4 regions of the Cronobacter malonaticus LMG 23826 genome follow, and region 1 is predicted to be linked to each of the others. Evidence: predicted binding sites of a transcription regulator. Region 1 holds the regulator's gene; each other region holds the start of a gene.
The links. The regulator CRP, encoded in region 1, controls carbon source genes, mostly activating them, when cyclic AMP is high. The targets are predictions, from matches to a motif close to ATGTGANNNNNNTCACAT.

Region 1 (4,153 bases):
GCTCCAGCGGCGCGGGAACCACCACCACCAGCCTCGCGTTTCGTAAAATTTTCGCCCAGCTGAATCTCCGTGCCGCCGAAGTGGAAGGCGACAGCTTTCACCGCTACACGCGCCCGGAGATGGACATGGCTATTCGCAAAGCGCGCGATCTTGGCCGCCACATCAGCTATTTCGGCCCGGAGGCGAACGATTTCGGCCTGCTGGAGCAAACCTTTGTGGAGTACGGCCTGACCGGCAAAGGGCAGTCGCGTAAATATCTGCACACCTATGACGAAGCGGTGCCGTGGAACCAGGTGCCCGGCACGTTTACGCCGTGGCAGCCGCTGCCGGAGCCGACGGACGTGCTGTTTTACGAAGGGCTGCACGGCGGCGTGGTGACGCCGCAGCATGACGTGGCGAAGCATGTCGATTTACTCGTAGGCGTGGTGCCTATCGTCAACCTGGAGTGGATACAGAAGCTCATCCGCGATACCAGCGAGCGCGGCCACTCCCGCGAGGCGGTGATGGATTCCGTGGTGCGCTCAATGGAAGATTACATCAACTACATCACGCCGCAGTTCTCACGTACCCACATTAACTTCCAGCGCGTGCCGACGGTGGACACCTCCAACCCGTTCGCCGCGAAAGGCATTCCGTCGCTTGATGAAAGCTTCGTGGTTATTCACTTCCGCAATCTGGATAACATCGACTACCCGTGGCTGCTGGCGATGCTACAGGGTTCGTTTATTTCACATATCAATACGCTGGTGGTGCCGGGCGGAAAGATGGGGCTCGCGATGGAGCTTATTATGCTGCCGCTGGTGCAGCGGCTGATGGAAGGCAAACAGATAGCGTAACGGCGATGCCCGGTGGCGCTGCGCCTGCCGGGCCGCCCGTCATCTCATGACGCTTCAATCACTTCATACGAATGAGTGATGTTGACCCCTTTGCCGAGCATCAGCGCTACCGAACAATACTTCTCTGCCGACAGATCCACCGCGCGCGACACTGCCGCATCTTTCAGGGCTTTACCCGTTACGACAAAGTGCAGGTTGATATGCGTAAACAGACGCGGCGCTTCTTCGCGACGCTCTGACGTCAGCTTCACTTCGCAGTCGGTCACGTCGTGACGGCCTTTTTGCAGAATAGAGACAACATCAATCGCGCTGCAGCCGCCCGCGGCCATCAGCACCATTTCCATCGGGCTCGGCGCTTTGTCGCCAGAGTTGCCGTCCATCAGGATCTGATGCCCGGAGGCGGACTCGCCCAGGAAGGTTAACCCTTCCACCCATTTCACTCGTGCATGCATGTTAATCACTCCAGGCTATTCATTTTTCTGACAGATTACGCGCGCGCGACGTCAGAGGCAATGGAAGGGCGACCTGCGTCAAGCTGAAACGAGACAACAGGAGACACCTGAGAAAAGCTATGCTAAAACAGTCTGGATGCAGCGGCGATACATTGATGTTACGCATGTGTGCAGAGGAGAAGACAATTTATCGGCTGCGATGTCCACGGACAGCCAACTTCCCTGGACCCGGGAAGATGATGATTGCAAAGCCAGACAGGGGTTACGCGCCCTGTCTTTGGAGCCAGTTTAAAACAGAGGATAACCGCGCATGGTGCTTGGCAAACCGCAAACAGACCCGACTCTTGAATGGTTCTTGTCACATTGCCACATTCATAAGTATCCATCTAAGAGCACGCTGATTCACCAGGGTGAAAAAGCGGAGACGCTGTATTACATCGTTAAAGGCTCAGTGGCAGTGCTGATCAAAGATGAAGAGGGCAAGGAGATGATCCTCTCGTACCTGAATCAGGGAGACTTCATCGGCGAACTGGGTTTGTTCGAGGAAGGTCAGGAACGCAGCGCCTGGGTTCGCGCTAAAACTGCCTGTGAAGTAGCTGAAATCTCTTACAAAAAATTCCGTCAGCTGATCCAGGTTAACCCGGATATTCTGATGCGTCTCTCCTCGCAGATGGCTCGCCGCCTGCAGGTCACGTCTGAGAAAGTGGGCAACCTCGCCTTCCTCGACGTGACCGGCCGCATCGCGCAGACCCTGCTGAACCTGGCGAAACAGCCGGACGCGATGACCCACCCTGACGGGATGCAGATCAAAATCACGCGCCAGGAAATCGGCCAGATCGTCGGCTGCTCTCGCGAAACCGTTGGCCGCATTCTGAAAATGCTCGAAGATCAGAACCTGATCTCCGCCCACGGCAAAACCATCGTGGTTTACGGAACCCGCTAAAAAATCAAAAAACGGCGTGTCGCTTCGGTAACACGCCGTTTTTGTATCTATACTTCTCCCCTATGTGGCGTCGTCTTATCTATCACCCTGAAATTAATTACGCTTTACGGCAAACGCTGATCTTAAGCCTGCCGGTGGCGGTCGGGTTGATGCTGGGCCATCTTCAACAAGGGTTACTGTTTTCACTCGTTCCCGCCTGCTGCAACATTGCCGGTCTCGATACCCCGCACAAACGCTTTTTTAAACGCTTGATCATCGGCGCCTCGCTGTTTGCGCTGAGCAGCCTGGCGGTGCAACTTCTGCTGTTGCAGTCTGTGCCGCTGCCGCTCATTTTGCTGATGCTGGCGCTACTGCTCGGCGTGACGGCGGAAATCAGCCCGCTGCATGCGCGTCTGCTGCCCGCCTCGCTCATCGCGGCCATCTTTACATTAAGCCTCGCCGGCAATATGCCCATCTGGGAGCCCATGCTGCTCTATGTCTTTGGCACGCTCTGGTATGGCGCGTTTAACGGTTTCTGGTTCTGGCTGTGGCGCGAACAGCCGCTACGTGAATCGTTAAGCCTGATTTATAAAAGCCTCGCCGACTACTGCGAGGCCAAATATAGCCTGCTGACGCGCCACACCGAGCCGGAACAGGCGCTGCCGCCGCTGCTGGTGCATCAGCAAAAAGTGGTGGATCAGATAAGCCAGTGCTATCAGCAGTTGCAGATGCTCTCCGCCACTAAACAAAACGGTTACAAGCGCCTGCTACGCACGTTCCAGGTGGCGCTGGATCTCCAGGAGCATATCTCGGTATCGCTGCATCAGCCCGGCGAAGTGCAAAAACTGGTGGAGCGCAGCCATGCCGAAGCAGTGTTGCGCTGGACGGCGCAGACCGTCGCCACGCGGCTGCGCACGCTTTCTGACGATATTCTTTACCACCGCTATTCGCATCGTTTCTCGATGGATAAGCAGGTCGAGGCGCTGGCGAAAATCGCCCGCCAGCACCCGGATAACCCGGTTGGCCAGTTCTGCGAATACCATTTCAGCCGTATTGCACGCGTGCTGCGCACCCAGCGCCCGCTATACGCCCGTGATCTGATGGACAGCGGCCAGCGACGCCTGCCGCTGCTGCGGGCGCTGAAAAGCTATTTGTCGCTGAAATCCGCCGCGCTGCGCACCGCCGCGCGTCTGGGCGTGATGCTGGCGGCGGCGGGGTTGTTAGGGAGCGCGTTCCAGCTTCCGAAGCCGTACTGGATCCTGATGACGGTGCTGTTCGTTACGCAAAACGGCTATGGCGCGACCCGCGTGCGTATCCTGCACCGGGCGGGCGGCACGCTGGCGGGGCTGATTATCGCGGGCATCACGCTGCACCTGAAAGTGCCGCAGGGCTATACCCTGCTCGGCATGCTGCTGGTGACGTTAATCAGTTATCTGATAATCCGGCGGCACTACGGCTGGGCGATGATTGGCTTTACCGTCACGGCGGTCTATTCGCTGCAAATCCTGACGCTCAACGGCGAGCAGTACATCGTGGCGCGCCTGATAGACACGCTGTCCGGCTGTCTTATCGCGTTTGGCGGTATGGTCTGGCTCTGGCCCCAGTGGCAAAGCGGCCTGCTGCGCCAGAACGCGCATGACGCGCTGGAGGCTGACCAGGAGGCGCTGCGCCTGATCCTGAGCGACGACCCGCAGCCCGGCCCGCTCGCCTGGCAGCGTATGCAGGTCAACCAGGCGCACAACGCGCTCTATAACTCGCTCAACCAGGCCATGCAGGAGCCAGGCTTTAATAGCCGTTATCTGGAGGATATGCGCCTGTGGGTGACGCACAGCCAGTTTATTGTCGAGCACATTAACGCGATAACGACGATGGCGCGCGAGCAAACCACGCTGACGCCAGAAACCGCAGCGCGTTACTTACAGGCCTGTGAGATTGCGCTACAG
Region 2 (4,153 bases), 940 kb from region 1:
TGGCAGGCGAGCGCCAGCTCCAGCCCACCGCCGAGGCACGCGCCGTGAATAGCTGCGACCACATGCACCGGCAGCGCGCGGATCTCCGCCATGATCTGCTGCCCCTGGCTTGCCAGCGCTTCAGCCTCCTGCGCGCTCTGGCAATGGGCGATCATGTTAATATCCGCGCCGGCGATAAAGTTATCCGGCTTGGCGGAGATAAACACCACGCCCGCGAGATCGCGGTTTTCCCGCAGCGTTTTCACGATGGCGCGAACGTCGCGGGCAAACTCCGCCTTCAGCGTGTTCATTTTCTCGCCCGGTACGTCGATAGTGACCACCGCCACATTGTCCGGGCGCATCTGTAAATTAAATGCGGATGTCGATTCCATTATTCGGCCTCCAGTACCATTGCCGCACCGAGCCCGCCCGCCGCGCAGGCGGTAACCAGCCCGAAACCGCCGCCGCGGCGGCGCAGTTCATTGAGCGTCTGGGTGATCATTCGCGCGCCGGTGGCCGCGAACGGGTGTCCGTAAGCGATAGAGCCACCGAGCACGTTAAATTTGCTCTCATCCACCTCGCCGGTGGCCTGGCTGCGGCCCAGCACCTCAAGGGCGAAACGGTCGCTCGCCATCAGCTTCAGGTTGGTGAGCGTTTGCGAGGCGAACGCCTCATGCATATCAATAAGCGTGAGATCGGCCATCGTCAGTCCGGCACGCTCAAGCGCCAGCGGCGTCGACCAGGCGGGGCCGAGCAGCATGTCCTGCCAGACATCGATCGCGGTAAAAGCGTAGCTGCGCAGGTAGCCAAGCGGCGTCAGGCCGAGTTCGCGGGCGCGGGATTCCGTCATCAGAATGACCGCCGCCGCGCCGTCGGTAAGCGGCGTACTGTTGGCGGCGGTCACGGTGCCATGTTTACGGTCGAACGCCGGGCGCAGTTTCGCGTAATCGGCCAGCGACGAGGTTTTGCGGATATTGTTGTCTTCGCTGAGCGGCTCGCGGTATGGCGGCGTGTAAGCGGTCATGACTTCTTCGCGCAATTTGCCCTCCGCCCACGCCTGCGCCGCCAGCTGATGTGAACGATGCGCCAGCGCGTCCTGCTGTTCGCGGGTGATGCCGTGCGTTTTCGCCATCTGTTCGGCGGTGTCGCCCATGCGAAGCCCGGTGGAATATTCCGCCACGGCGGGCGGCACCGGCAGCAGGTCACGCAGACGCAGGCGCGAGAAGAGCTTCAGGCGCTGCCCGGCGGTGCGGGCTTTATTCGCGTCCACCAGGGTGCGCGCCAGTTTTTTACTGACGCCAATTGGCAGCACAGAAGAGGAATCGGCCCCGCCGGCGATCCCGGCGCGGATAGTGCCCGCCATCAGGCTTTCGGCGACGTTCGCCACCGCCTGAAAACTGGTGGCGCAGGCGCGGCTGACGCTGTAGGCGTCGGTATGGACGCTCATGCCGGTGCCGAGCACGATTTCGCGCGCGATATTCGGCGCTTCCGGCATCTGCACCACCTGGCCGAAGACGAGCTGTTCAATAACTTCAGGCGGGATTTCGCTGCGGGCCAGCAGTTCGCCGACCACCATTTTACCGAGATCGACCGCCGGAACGCCGTGGTACGCCGTCGCCTGACGAGCGAAAGGCGTGCGTAACCCACTGACTATGGCAATACGATCCCCCTGCCGGGTGACCAGCGGTAGTGCCTGACTCATAACGTTCCCCTGTGAAAAGGCTAAAGATGAATTAAGTGGTCTGACCTGATAACAGTTTTAACCAGAATTTTACATTCAGCCAATCACATAAAGGAAAAATTGCGAGGCAAAACACGAATTACGTAACAAGAAATGCGCCCCGGCCAGGCCGGGGCGTAAGCGGCAGGATTAACGCAGACCTAACTGGAAAATAACGGTTTCTGCCTGGCAGGCGAAAACAAAATCGATATCCAGGCGCACGCCATCGGCTTCTTCAGTGAAGCGCGGGGTGATCTGGCACGGCTCGGATTCCACTTCACGCGCTTTGGCGGTGAGCGCCGCGAGCGTGGCTTCGGCGTCGGCGCGGTTTTCAAACACGCGGCTGTAAGAGGCGACGCAGTCGGTGTTATCAATAATGGTGCCTACATCAATACAGCAGCAAACCGGGGTTTCATCAGCACTGCATTTGGTCATGGTGATTTCCTCTGTATTTCCTGAAAAGAGATAAGGCTATTTTACGCCCCGCGCCGCCACCGCTCTACCTGTTCTTCCCGTTTACGCTTATAAGTGACCGAAATCACACTTAAAAATGATCTAAAACAATAATCACCAGATTGATGAATTTCTGAACCCCGGAATTTTGCTAAACGGATCGCGTTTCTTAGATCACAATTGAAAAAACTTATAAACATACTTGCAACATCTCTGCTGGTCGGACCTATACTCTCGCCACTGGTCTGATTTCCATGCCGTACCTCAGACCCTACACTCCGCGCTCCTGTTACGTCACGTAACATTATTTGAATAAAAATAAATGGATGAGGTTATGGTCATGCGCCAGAAAACCCTGTTTACCAAATCTGCTTTAGCAGTCGCAGTGGCAATCGTGTCTTCTCAGGCCTGGTCCGCAGGTTTCCAGTTAAACGAATTCTCTGCCTCCGGTCTGGGCCGTGCCTATTCCGGTGAAGGCGCTATGGCGGATGACGCAGGCAACGTCAGCCGTAACCCGGCGCTGATTACCATGTTCGATCGCCCGACATTCTCCGGCGGCGCGATTTTCGTTGACCCGGATGTGAATGTGTCCGGGCAATCCCGTACGGGCCGCAGCCTTGACGCTGATAACATCGCGCCGACCGCCTGGGTGCCGAACCTGCACTTTGTTGCGCCGATTAACGAACAGTTTGGCTGGGGGGCGTCCGTTACCTCCAACTATGGCCTCGCCACAGAATATAACAACGGCTATACCGCGGGTTCCGTCGGCGGTAAAACCGACCTGGAAACGCTGAACCTGAACCTCAGCGGCGCGTATCGTCTCGATAACCACTGGAGCTTCGGTGTAGGCTTCGACGCCGTATATGCGCGCGCGAAAATCGAGCGTTATGCGGGCGATCTGGGCCCAATCCTTGCTGGCTCTGGCCGGGTCCCGCCTGCGTTAGTTCCGACCGTCGCAGGTATTCCGGCTGATACGCAAATCTCCTATCTGAAAGGCGACGAGTGGGGCTTTGGCTGGAACGCCGGTATTCTTTATGAGCTGGATAAGAACAACCGCTACGGCTTTACTTACCGCTCTGAAGTGAAAATTGACTTTGACGGCGACTATAAAAGTAGCCTCCCGGGCGCCTTTAACCCGCTGTTAGGCCAATTTGGTCTGTTCGGTACGGGTGGAGAAACCATTCCGGGCTCGCTGACCCTGAACCTGCCTGAAATGTGGGAGATCTCTGGTTATAACCGTATCGCGCCGCAGTGGGCCGTTCACTATAGCCTGACCTATACCAGCTGGAGCCAGTTCCAGGAGCTGAAAGCGACCAACAACAACGGCGATACGCTGTTTAAGAAAGAAGAAAAATACCGGGACGCGTACCGTATCGCCCTCGGCACCACCTATTATATGGACGACAACTGGACCTTCCGTACCGGTATCGCCTTTGATGACAGCCCGGTGCCAGAGCAGCAGCGTTCTATCTCGATTCCTGACCAGGACCGTCTCTGGCTGAGCGCCGGTACCACTTACGCCTTTAATGAAGACGCCTCCGTGGATGCCGGTGTGTCTTACATGCACGGCCAGCACGTGGAGTTCACCGAAGGCCCATACACCTTCAAATCTGAAGGTAAAGCCTGGCTGTATGGCGTGAACTTTAACTACCGTTTCTGATAGAAATATCACGACAAAGGCGAGCTGCGGCTCGCCTTTTTTATTGCGCCTTGTCGTTCAGAAATAAAAAAGCGAGCCCCGGCCCGCTTTTTTTATTTACCTTAAGAATGATCGCATCCGGCGTTTTATTCCGAATCGATATCCTTCAGATCCCCTTCGATCGCCTGCGCGTTCGGGTTTTCATTCGGCTTGAGCTTACCGCCATTGGCGATAAAGTCGTGACGCTGGAAGTAGGCCTCACGCACCAGAATGTAAGGATCGGAAGACTGGCGCAGCAGGCCGTCGGAATCCAGCAGTTGCGCGCGGGTCTCCACGCCTTCCACCGCCCATTTGCCGAGCGA
Region 3 (4,153 bases), 1.3 Mb from region 1:
GTGGTCACGGGCTGCGGCACCGGGCAGGGCGCGCTGATGTCCTGAATATTCATCCGGGCGTGGTGTGTGGCTATTGCATCGATCCGGCGGACGCGTTCCTGTTCGCGCAAATCAACAACGGTAACGCGCTGGCGCTGCCGTTCGCGAAAGGTTTTGGCTGGGGTGCGGAACTGAACGTGCGGTTTATTTTCGAAAAAGCGTTTACCGGACGTAAAGGCGAGGGCTATCCGCCGGAGCGTAAAGAGCCGCAGGTGCGCAACGCGGGCATTCTGAACCAGGTCAAAGCGGCGGTGGTGAAAGAGAACTATCTCGATACCCTGCGCGCCATCGACCCCGAACTGGTGAAAACCGCTGTTTCCGGCGAGCGTTTCCAGCAGTGTTTCTTTGATAACTGCCAGGATAAATCGATCGAAGGTTTCGTGCGTGAAATCCTCGGCTGATAACGTCTGATGAAAAAGCCAGCCCGCGGGCTGGCTTTTTTACGCCTCTTTGCCAGAGACGCTATGGCCCGCGTGCGCGGCGAGGCGCAGCGTATCAAACATCCCCGCCAGGCTTATCAGGGCAATCATCACGAACGCCAGCCGGAAACTCGCGCCCGGAATATCGGCGCTTAAAAAAGAGGTACTTATTACCTCGCCAAGCCGGATGCCGATAGCGCCCAGCGTCACGCCAAGCCCCACAGCGAGCTGCGTGGCGGTGCTGAACAGCGTATTGGCGTAACTCATTTCGCCCGAAGGTACATCCGCAAAGGCCAGCGTGCTGATGCCGGTAAACTGAATCGAGCGAAACACGCCGCCCAGGAAAAGTATCAGCAGAATAAGCCACACCGGGGTCTGCGGCGTCAGCAGCGCGCAGGCAAGCAGCGCCAGCACATTCAGCAGGCCGTTAATCAGCAGCAGTTTTTTGAATCCCAGCCAGCGAATGAGCGGCGTGGTGGCGGGCTTGATTGTCAGGTTGCCTGCGAAAACCGCCAGCACCAGCAGCCCGGAATGAAATGCGTCCATGCCGAAGCCCACCTGAAACAGCAGCGGCAGCAAAAACGGCACGGCGCTGATCGAGGCGCGAAACAGCGAGCCGCCATACATCGTGACGCGAAAGGTCGGCACCGCCATCGCATCAAGGCGGATCATCGGGAACGGCGCGCGGCGAAAATGGCGCAGCGCGAAGAGAAGCGCCCCGCATCCCGCCAGCAGCAGCGCGCCTGCGAGCAGACCGTTCGCGTCGCGCGCTGCCAGCATCTCCATCGCGCACACCAGCGCCACCATCGCCAGCGCGGTGGCGAGAAAACCGGGCGTATCGAACGGGCGGCGATCGCTGTCGTGGCGATCGGGAATAAGACGCCAGGCGAGCGCCATCGCGATAAGCCCCGCAGGCAGGTTAATAAAGAAGATCCAGCGCCAGTTCGCGTAGCTGGTGATAAACCCGCCAAGCGGCGGCCCGATAATGGGCGCCACCAGTGCGGGCCAGGTCAGTGTGGCGATAGCCGTAATCAACTGATGTTTCGGCGTGACGCGCAGCACCGCGAGACGGCCAACCGGCACCATCAGCGCGCCGCCCGCGCCCTGTAATACGCGCATCAGCACAAACATCTCAAGCGAGTTCGCCAGCCCGCACAGCACCGACGCGCCGGTAAAAATCCCCAGCGCCAGCGTAAACACCTTGCGCGCGCCGAAGCGGTCGGCAATCCAGCCACTTGCCGGGATCAAGACCGCGAGCGTCAGCAGATAAGCGCTGATACCGATATTGAGCGCGACGGCTTCGACGCCGAAGGTGTGCGCCATCGTCGGCAGGGCAGTGGCGATCACCGTACCGTCGAGGAACTCCATAAAAAACGCGCCCGCCACCAGCAGCGCGGCGGGAGAGACGCCGCCTGCACCTGCTTTCGCCGTTTTCTGTCCCATGCCAGCCCCTAAAAATTTCTTATAAAAATTCACCAAAAGATACAACGCTTAACCGCCGGAATTTACAGCATTTTATTAACATTAAGCTCATTTTCATTAACTATGAGGTGTGATTTTAATCACAAATTGGTTGATTTTTGTGATGCAAGTCATATTATTGACCGGTAGCAACACGCTAACCAGAATGAATAAAACCGGAGCACGCCATGAAACTGCGTAAAATCCTTAAAAGCATGTTTGAAAATTACTGCAAAACCTTCAAAGATGTTCCGCCAGCCGGGATGTTCTGATAAAAAACCTGCCGCTGGCAGGTTTTTTTATGTCCGCATTTCTTCTTATACCCGCCATTGCCTCGTTCTGAAACCCTTACTGCTGTTTTCTGAAATGATGGTTCATTTTCAACCCTCCAGTGTGCCAGGTTCGCAATCGCCGGGCTTTGCCGCTACTATGTGCGCCTTGACGCTAAGGAGAACGCAATGTCCCAATCCCTCACTGCCGAAGATGAACTGGTTTCCGACGTAGTCGCCTGCCAGTTGGTGATTAAACAGATCCTGGACGTTATCGACGTCATCGCGCCGGTAGAAGTGCGCGACAAAATGGCGAGCCAGCTGAAAAGCATCGATTTCTCCGGTCATCCCTCCGCCGATCCGGTGACGCTGCGCGCTATTCAGAAAGCGGTGGCGCTGATTGAGCTGCGCTTTACCCCGCAGAGCGAAGCGCACTAAGCAAAACGGCCCCGCGGGGCCGTTTTCAGTTAAAAAATGCCATCCAGGCGCAGGCCAGCAGCCAGAGCGCCATCAGCCGCTGAAAGCGCACCAGCGATGCCGGGCTGCGAAACACCCGATGCACGCCGCTGCCAAGCCAGGCCCACGCGGCGAGGCACGCCAGTGAAATCACGAGAAAGCCCAGCGCCTGAAACGAAAGCGTGGTCAGTACGCGGCCGTTATGCGGCGCGAAGACCGTCACAACCGCCATCGCCATCATCCAGGTTTTCGGGTTAATCAGCTGTAATGCCGCCGCCGCGCCAGCGCTAAAGGGCTTACTCGCCTCGCCCGAGAGCGATACCGCAGGTGCACGGAACAGTTGCCAGCTCATCCACGTCAGCCACAGCGCGCCAGCGAGCGCCATCAGACGCGCAAGCCAGGGGGCGTGGCGCAGCGCTTCGCCAGGCCCTACGCCGCACATCAGCACAATAGCGCTGGAGGCCAGGCACGCGCCGACGACCGCGGGCAGCGTCGCGCGGGTGCCGTAACGCTGGCTGTTGGTGAGGATGAGAATATTGGTCGGCCCCGGCGTAATCGAGGCCACAAAAGCGAAGAATAAAAAGGGCAGTTGTTGTGTAAGCAGGCTCATGGCATCTCCCGTTGTCTGAGCCTTTATCTTCCGGCGATCAGGCTCCGGCGTCTGGAAGATTCGTGCAGAGTTTGCGGTAGTGGGCGGGCGAGAGCCGGTAGGCGCGCTGAAACCAGCGCCCCAGATGGCTCTGATCGGCGAAACCGAGCGCCGCCGCCACGTCTACAGGCGTCATGCCGCGCGCGAGCATCGCTCTGGCGCGGGCGAGGCGCAGTTGCACCAGCCAGGCGTGGGGCGCCATACCAAAGGCGTGTTTAAACGTGCGCGACAGCGTAAAGCGATCGGTGCCGAGCGCCTGTGCCAGTTCCGCCAGCCCGATATTCTCACCGAGATGCGCATAAAGATAATCACGGGCGCGCTGCGCCATCTGCGCGTCGCGAATTTCACCTGGCAGCCGTTTGCGCCACTGGCACTGGTGCGTGAGCTGGCTTAACAGGTTATCCATCACGCCCTGCTGCACAATGCGCATTTCGTCGTGATGCAGCGCGGTGAACGTCGAGGCAATCGCCTGGACCAGCGCGGGATCGCGGGCGATGGTGCTGGCGAAATGCAGCTCGTAGCTGTCCGGCACAGCGGCGTACAGCCCGCCGAGCGTTTCCCGCAGCCAGCCTTCATCGAGATAAAACGTGAGATAGGTAAAGCCGCCTGCAAGCGGCGCGTCGCCGTCGTGGGTTTCGCCAGGCTCCAGCAGAAATGCCGCGCCCGGCGTGCTCTGGTGACGCTCACGGCGGCAGTGAAACTGCTGGGTGCCGGCGAGCGTCATGCCCACCAGATAGCTGTCGTGCCAGTGCGGATCGTAAGCGTGGCCTTCAAAATGGGCGCGGATGGTTTCGATGCCGGTGTCAGCGTGCTGACGTAATTCAATCCAGTCTTTAGCCATAGCGTCTCCTGTGAAAGGA
Region 4 (4,153 bases), 250 kb from region 1:
CAAAGGCAGCGCCTCGTCGACCGATTTAAGCCCGGACGCTATCGCGCGCACCGTACAGGCGGCGCTGGATATCGCCCGTTACACGTCGCCAGACCCGTGCGCGGGCGTGGCGGAAAAAGATCTGCTGGCTTTCTACGCCCCGGATCTCGATCTCTTCCACCCGGCCGAGATCGAACCGGAACAGGCTATCGACTACGCCGCGCGCGCCGAACAGGCGGCCTTAAAAGCGGATAAACGCATCACCAATACCGAAGGCGGCAGCTTTAACAGCCACTACGGCATCAAAGTGTTCGGCAACAGCCACGGCATGTTGCAGAGCTACTGCTCGACGCGCCATTCGCTCTCCAGCTGCGTGATTGCCGAAGAAAACGGCGACATGGAGCGTGATTACGCCTACACCATTGGCCGCGCGCTGGGCGATCTGGAATCGCCAGAGTGGGTGGGCGAAGAGTGCGCCCGTCGCACGCTGTCCCGCCTCTCACCGCGCAAACTGCCGACCATGAAAGCACCGGTCATTTTTGGCCGTGAAGTGGCGACCGGGCTGTTTGGTCATCTGGTCGGCGCCATCAGCGGCGGCGCGGTGTACCGTAAATCCACGTTCCTGCTTGATTCGCTTGGCAAGCAGATCCTGCCGGAGTGGCTGACGATTGAAGAGCATCCGCATCTTCTGAAAGGCCTCGCCTCCACGCCGTTTGACAGCGAAGGTGTGGCGACCTCGCGCCGCGACATCATCAAAGACGGCGTGCTGCAACAGTGGCTGCTTACCAACTACTCCGCGCGCAAGCTGGGGCTGAAAAGCACCGGCCACGCGGGCGGCATCCACAACTGGCGCATCAAAGGCCGCGGCCTGAGCTTTGAGCAACTGCTGAAAGAGATGGGCACCGGCCTGGTCGTCACCGAGCTGATGGGCCAGGGCGTCAGCGGCATCACCGGCGATTACTCGCGCGGCGCGGCAGGCTTCTGGGTGGAAAACGGCGAAATCCAGTATCCAGTGAGCGAAATCACCATCGCCGGCAACCTGAAAGAGATGTGGCGCAATATGGTTACCATTGGTGACGATATCGAAACACGTAGCAATATTCAGTGTGGTTCAGTACTGCTGCCGGAGATGAAAATCGCCGGTGAGTAAGGCAAGGGCGCCCGTTGTGGCGCCTTTTTTTGGTCATAACAATAAAAAGGTGAGTCAATGCGTAAGCAAGCATTAGCGATGTTAGCGGTCTCCTCTCTGTTGTTCACCAGCGCCGCGGCGTGGGCTGATCTGGAAGACAACATGGACACCCTCAATGAAAACCTGAAAGTCGTGCAGAAGACCAGCGATGCGGCCGAAATGAAAACCGCGCTGACGAAAATGCGCGAGGCGGCCCTGGACGCCAAAAAAGAAACCCCGCCGAAGCTCGAAGATAAACCGGCTGACAGCCCGGAAATGAAAGATTTCCGCCACGGTCTCGATACGCTGGTAAGCCAGATTGACGGCGCGTTGAAGCTCGTTGATGAAGGCAAAATCAAAGAGGCTCAGGCGAGCGCCGAAGAGTTCAAAACCACCCGCAACACCTACCACAAGAAGTATCGCTAAGCCCTTTTCTGTGCGGCGGTTCGCCGCCGCACGCTTCCTCTGCGCACGGTCATAAGCGACGCTTATTCTCTGCCGCCTTTTGCGCGCGGCGTCGCAAGCCCGTTATTTTCTTTTCTCCCCGCCCGGCACGACCGCCAGTGACATTCATCACAGTTATCTGGTGGTTTATATCTATTCACGACTTTTATGTGGAACAGATCACTGCCGCCACTCTCCTTTCCACTTCGAAGTGGAAAACAACTCGCTACAAACCTTTAACACCCGCCGTTAGTGTTACCTCAGCGCAACTAATCAGGTATGCAGAGTGAATAACGGAGCGGTAATGAACAACGCCGGATGTCAACACGCGGACGATGCCGCGACGCTTGCCGGGCGGATGCTGGATGAAGTTTACGCGCTCCTTGAGCGCCACCAGATAACGCCCAACGACGTGCAGCGACAGATGCTCAGCTCACATGTGCGGGCGATGGCGCACCGCTCGGTGACAGGCGAACCGCTGCCCGAGGTGGAAGAGAGCCTGTTTGAGGAGATCTCCGAAGGCTCGATGGCGCTGGCGCGTGAAATTGTGGCGCAGTTCGGCAATCTGCCCGATGAAGAGGCCTGGCTGTTGTCGGTGCACTTCGAGGTGGCGAAAGAGAATCTTTAACCTTCAGGAGCAAACCATGGAACAGATTACGGTAGTGATTGGCGATCGTCTGGGCAAAGGCCAGAAAGTGGCGGCGGGCGCGGAGAAAGCGGGCGCACGCGCGGTCGTGGTGCCGGGTGTCGCGGCGGATATGAAGCTTGGCGACGTGATGAAAACCGAAGGCGCGACGTTCGGCATCTCGTTTTGCGGCAGCGGCGGCGCGGGCGCTATCACCGCGCAGACCAAACATGGCTACAAGGCCAAATATGGAATGCGCTCGGTGGAAGAGGGCGTCACCGCCATCAACGAGGGCTGCAACGTGCTGGGCTTCGGCTTTATGGATAAAGAAGAGCTGGGCGAGCGTCTGGTGGAAGCCTGGAAAAAGAAATACGGCGCATAACGCATGAAAGAACAGTTCACCACCACGGTGAGAGTGAAAGGCAAAGGCGACGCGCGCGCTCGCGCGTTCGCCGATGCCCTGAATCAGGTACAGGCGGCGGTGATGAAAGCCTCGCCGCACATCTTACTGCGTATAGAGCCACAGGATGTGCAGGTTGTTCATGCGCGGGAAACGGTGCGCAAAGAAGCGTTTCTCTTTTTCTTTTTGCGCCGGGAACGACGGGCTTTCAGCGTGGAGCTGGACGTGACCGTCAACGTGACCGCCATCAATCTCGACAAGGTGGATTTCGTCACGCAACACAGCTGATCGTTACTAAAAGGGCAGACCAATGTTCCTGATAATTTTAATAAAATCGCTCATCATCGGCGGCCTTGTCGGCGTCGGCGTGGGTGCCGGGGCCGCACGCATGTTTCATGCGCCCACCACGCAAGGGATGGGCGCCTTTCGTACGTTAGGAGAGCTGAACTCCTGCGAAGGCGATCCGGCTTCGCATTTCTCCTTTGGGTTAGGGTTTTTCTTCAACGCCTGGGCGTCCTCCGTCGCGGCGGGCGCGTTCACCCAGGATGTCGATCACCGCATTATTCCCAACTGGGGCGCGGCGGCGCTGATGGTGAAAAACCGCAATCTCGCCGATACCCTGCACAATCCGAAAAAAATGGCGGTCGCCTGCGGGCTTATCGGCATGGCGGTGGTGGCGTTTCTCAACACCACGGCGTCGGCTGTGCCGGAAGCGCTACAGGTTACCGCCGTTAAAGTGCTGGTGCCTGCCGCTAACCTGCTGGTGAACACCGTCATGCCGGTGATTTTCTGGCTGGCCGCCATCGACGCCGGGAAAAAATCGGGCTTCTGGGCCACCGTCTTTGGCGGCGCGGCGCAGCTGATCATGGGTAACGCCGTGCCGGGTCTGGTGCTTGGCATACTTATCGGCAAGGGCGTTGAAGAGAGCGGCTGGAACCGCGTCACCAAAGTCATGATGACTGCCATTGTGCTGCTGTTCGTGCTGAGCGCCTTCTTCCGCGGCTTCGACATGAAAATGATCGAATCTTTCCGTCTGACCGTGCCGGACTGGCTCAGTCTTATCCACAACTCGCTGAGCGGCAAATAAGGAGCGCATGATGGAAGAAAATAAAGGTTTCTGGTACGCCGACTGGTCATTCCCGATCTTCGTCGGCCTGCTCTCCTCCGGCGTGTTCGCCGGAACGCATATGTACTACCTCTACGGCATCGGCGCGTTTAACGAAGTGGCGTTTGTGGCGATGCTCAAAGCGGGCATTGATACCGGCGTCTATGGCGCGGTGGCGGCGTTCGGCGCGAGTTTCCTCTTTGCGCGCATTATCGAAGGCTCGCTGGTGGGGATTCTGGATATCGGCGGCGCCATCCAGACCGGCGTGGGGCTTGGCGTCCCGGCGCTGCTTTTGGGCGCGGGCTTCGTTTTCCCGGTGGCGAATTTCGCCGCCTCGCTGGTCACCGGCCTGCTGATTGGCCTCGCCATCGGCTACGTCATCATTCTGGCGCGTAAATTCACCATCAATCAGAGCGATTCCACCTACGGCGC

Region 2: AFK66_RS05350 (YfcZ/YiiS family protein) is a predicted target of CRP. The motif match lies at 2,226-2,243, and genes of this name have one in related genera.
Region 3: azuC (stress response protein AzuC) is a predicted target of CRP. The motif match lies at 2,009-2,026, and genes of this name have one in related genera.
Region 4: AFK66_RS02105 (glycine dehydrogenase) is a predicted target of CRP. The motif match lies at 1,760-1,777, and genes of this name have one in related genera.

The regions. Positions count from the first base shown of each region.
Region 1 is NZ_CP013940.1:198,637-202,789, reverse strand. It holds gene AFK66_RS00875 (phosphoribulokinase) at 1-836, shown strand, start outside; gene AFK66_RS00870 (OsmC family protein) at 881-1,288, opposite strand; gene crp (cAMP-activated global transcriptional regulator CRP) at 1,599-2,231, shown strand; gene AFK66_RS00860 (YccS/YhfK family putative transporter) at 2,294-4,153, shown strand, end outside.
Region 2 is NZ_CP013940.1:1,136,061-1,140,213, reverse strand. It holds gene fadJ (fatty acid oxidation complex subunit alpha FadJ) at 1-371, opposite strand, end outside; gene fadI (acetyl-CoA C-acyltransferase FadI) at 371-1,681, opposite strand; gene AFK66_RS05350 (YfcZ/YiiS family protein) at 1,850-2,134, opposite strand; gene fadL (long-chain fatty acid transporter FadL) at 2,493-3,812, shown strand; gene mlaA (phospholipid-binding lipoprotein MlaA) at 3,938-4,153, opposite strand, start outside.
Region 3 is NZ_CP013940.1:1,535,490-1,539,642, forward strand. It holds partial or broken gene AFK66_RS07230 (RpiB/LacA/LacB family sugar-phosphate isomerase) at 1-440, shown strand, start outside; gene AFK66_RS07235 (MFS transporter) at 480-1,901, opposite strand; gene azuC (stress response protein AzuC) at 2,108-2,191, shown strand; gene AFK66_RS07240 (DUF2766 family protein) at 2,378-2,626, shown strand; gene AFK66_RS07245 (LysE family translocator) at 2,652-3,254, opposite strand; gene AFK66_RS07250 (AraC family transcriptional regulator) at 3,292-4,134, opposite strand.
Region 4 is NZ_CP013940.1:448,516-452,668, forward strand. It holds gene pmbA (metalloprotease PmbA) at 1-1,129, shown strand, start outside; gene cybC (cytochrome b562) at 1,187-1,573, shown strand; gene AFK66_RS02105 (glycine dehydrogenase) at 1,878-2,219, shown strand; gene AFK66_RS02110 (SFCGS family glycine-rich protein) at 2,236-2,598, shown strand; gene AFK66_RS02115 (DUF4312 family protein) at 2,602-2,904, shown strand; gene AFK66_RS02120 (DUF4311 domain-containing protein) at 2,927-3,703, shown strand; gene AFK66_RS02125 (DUF4310 family protein) at 3,714-4,153, shown strand, end outside.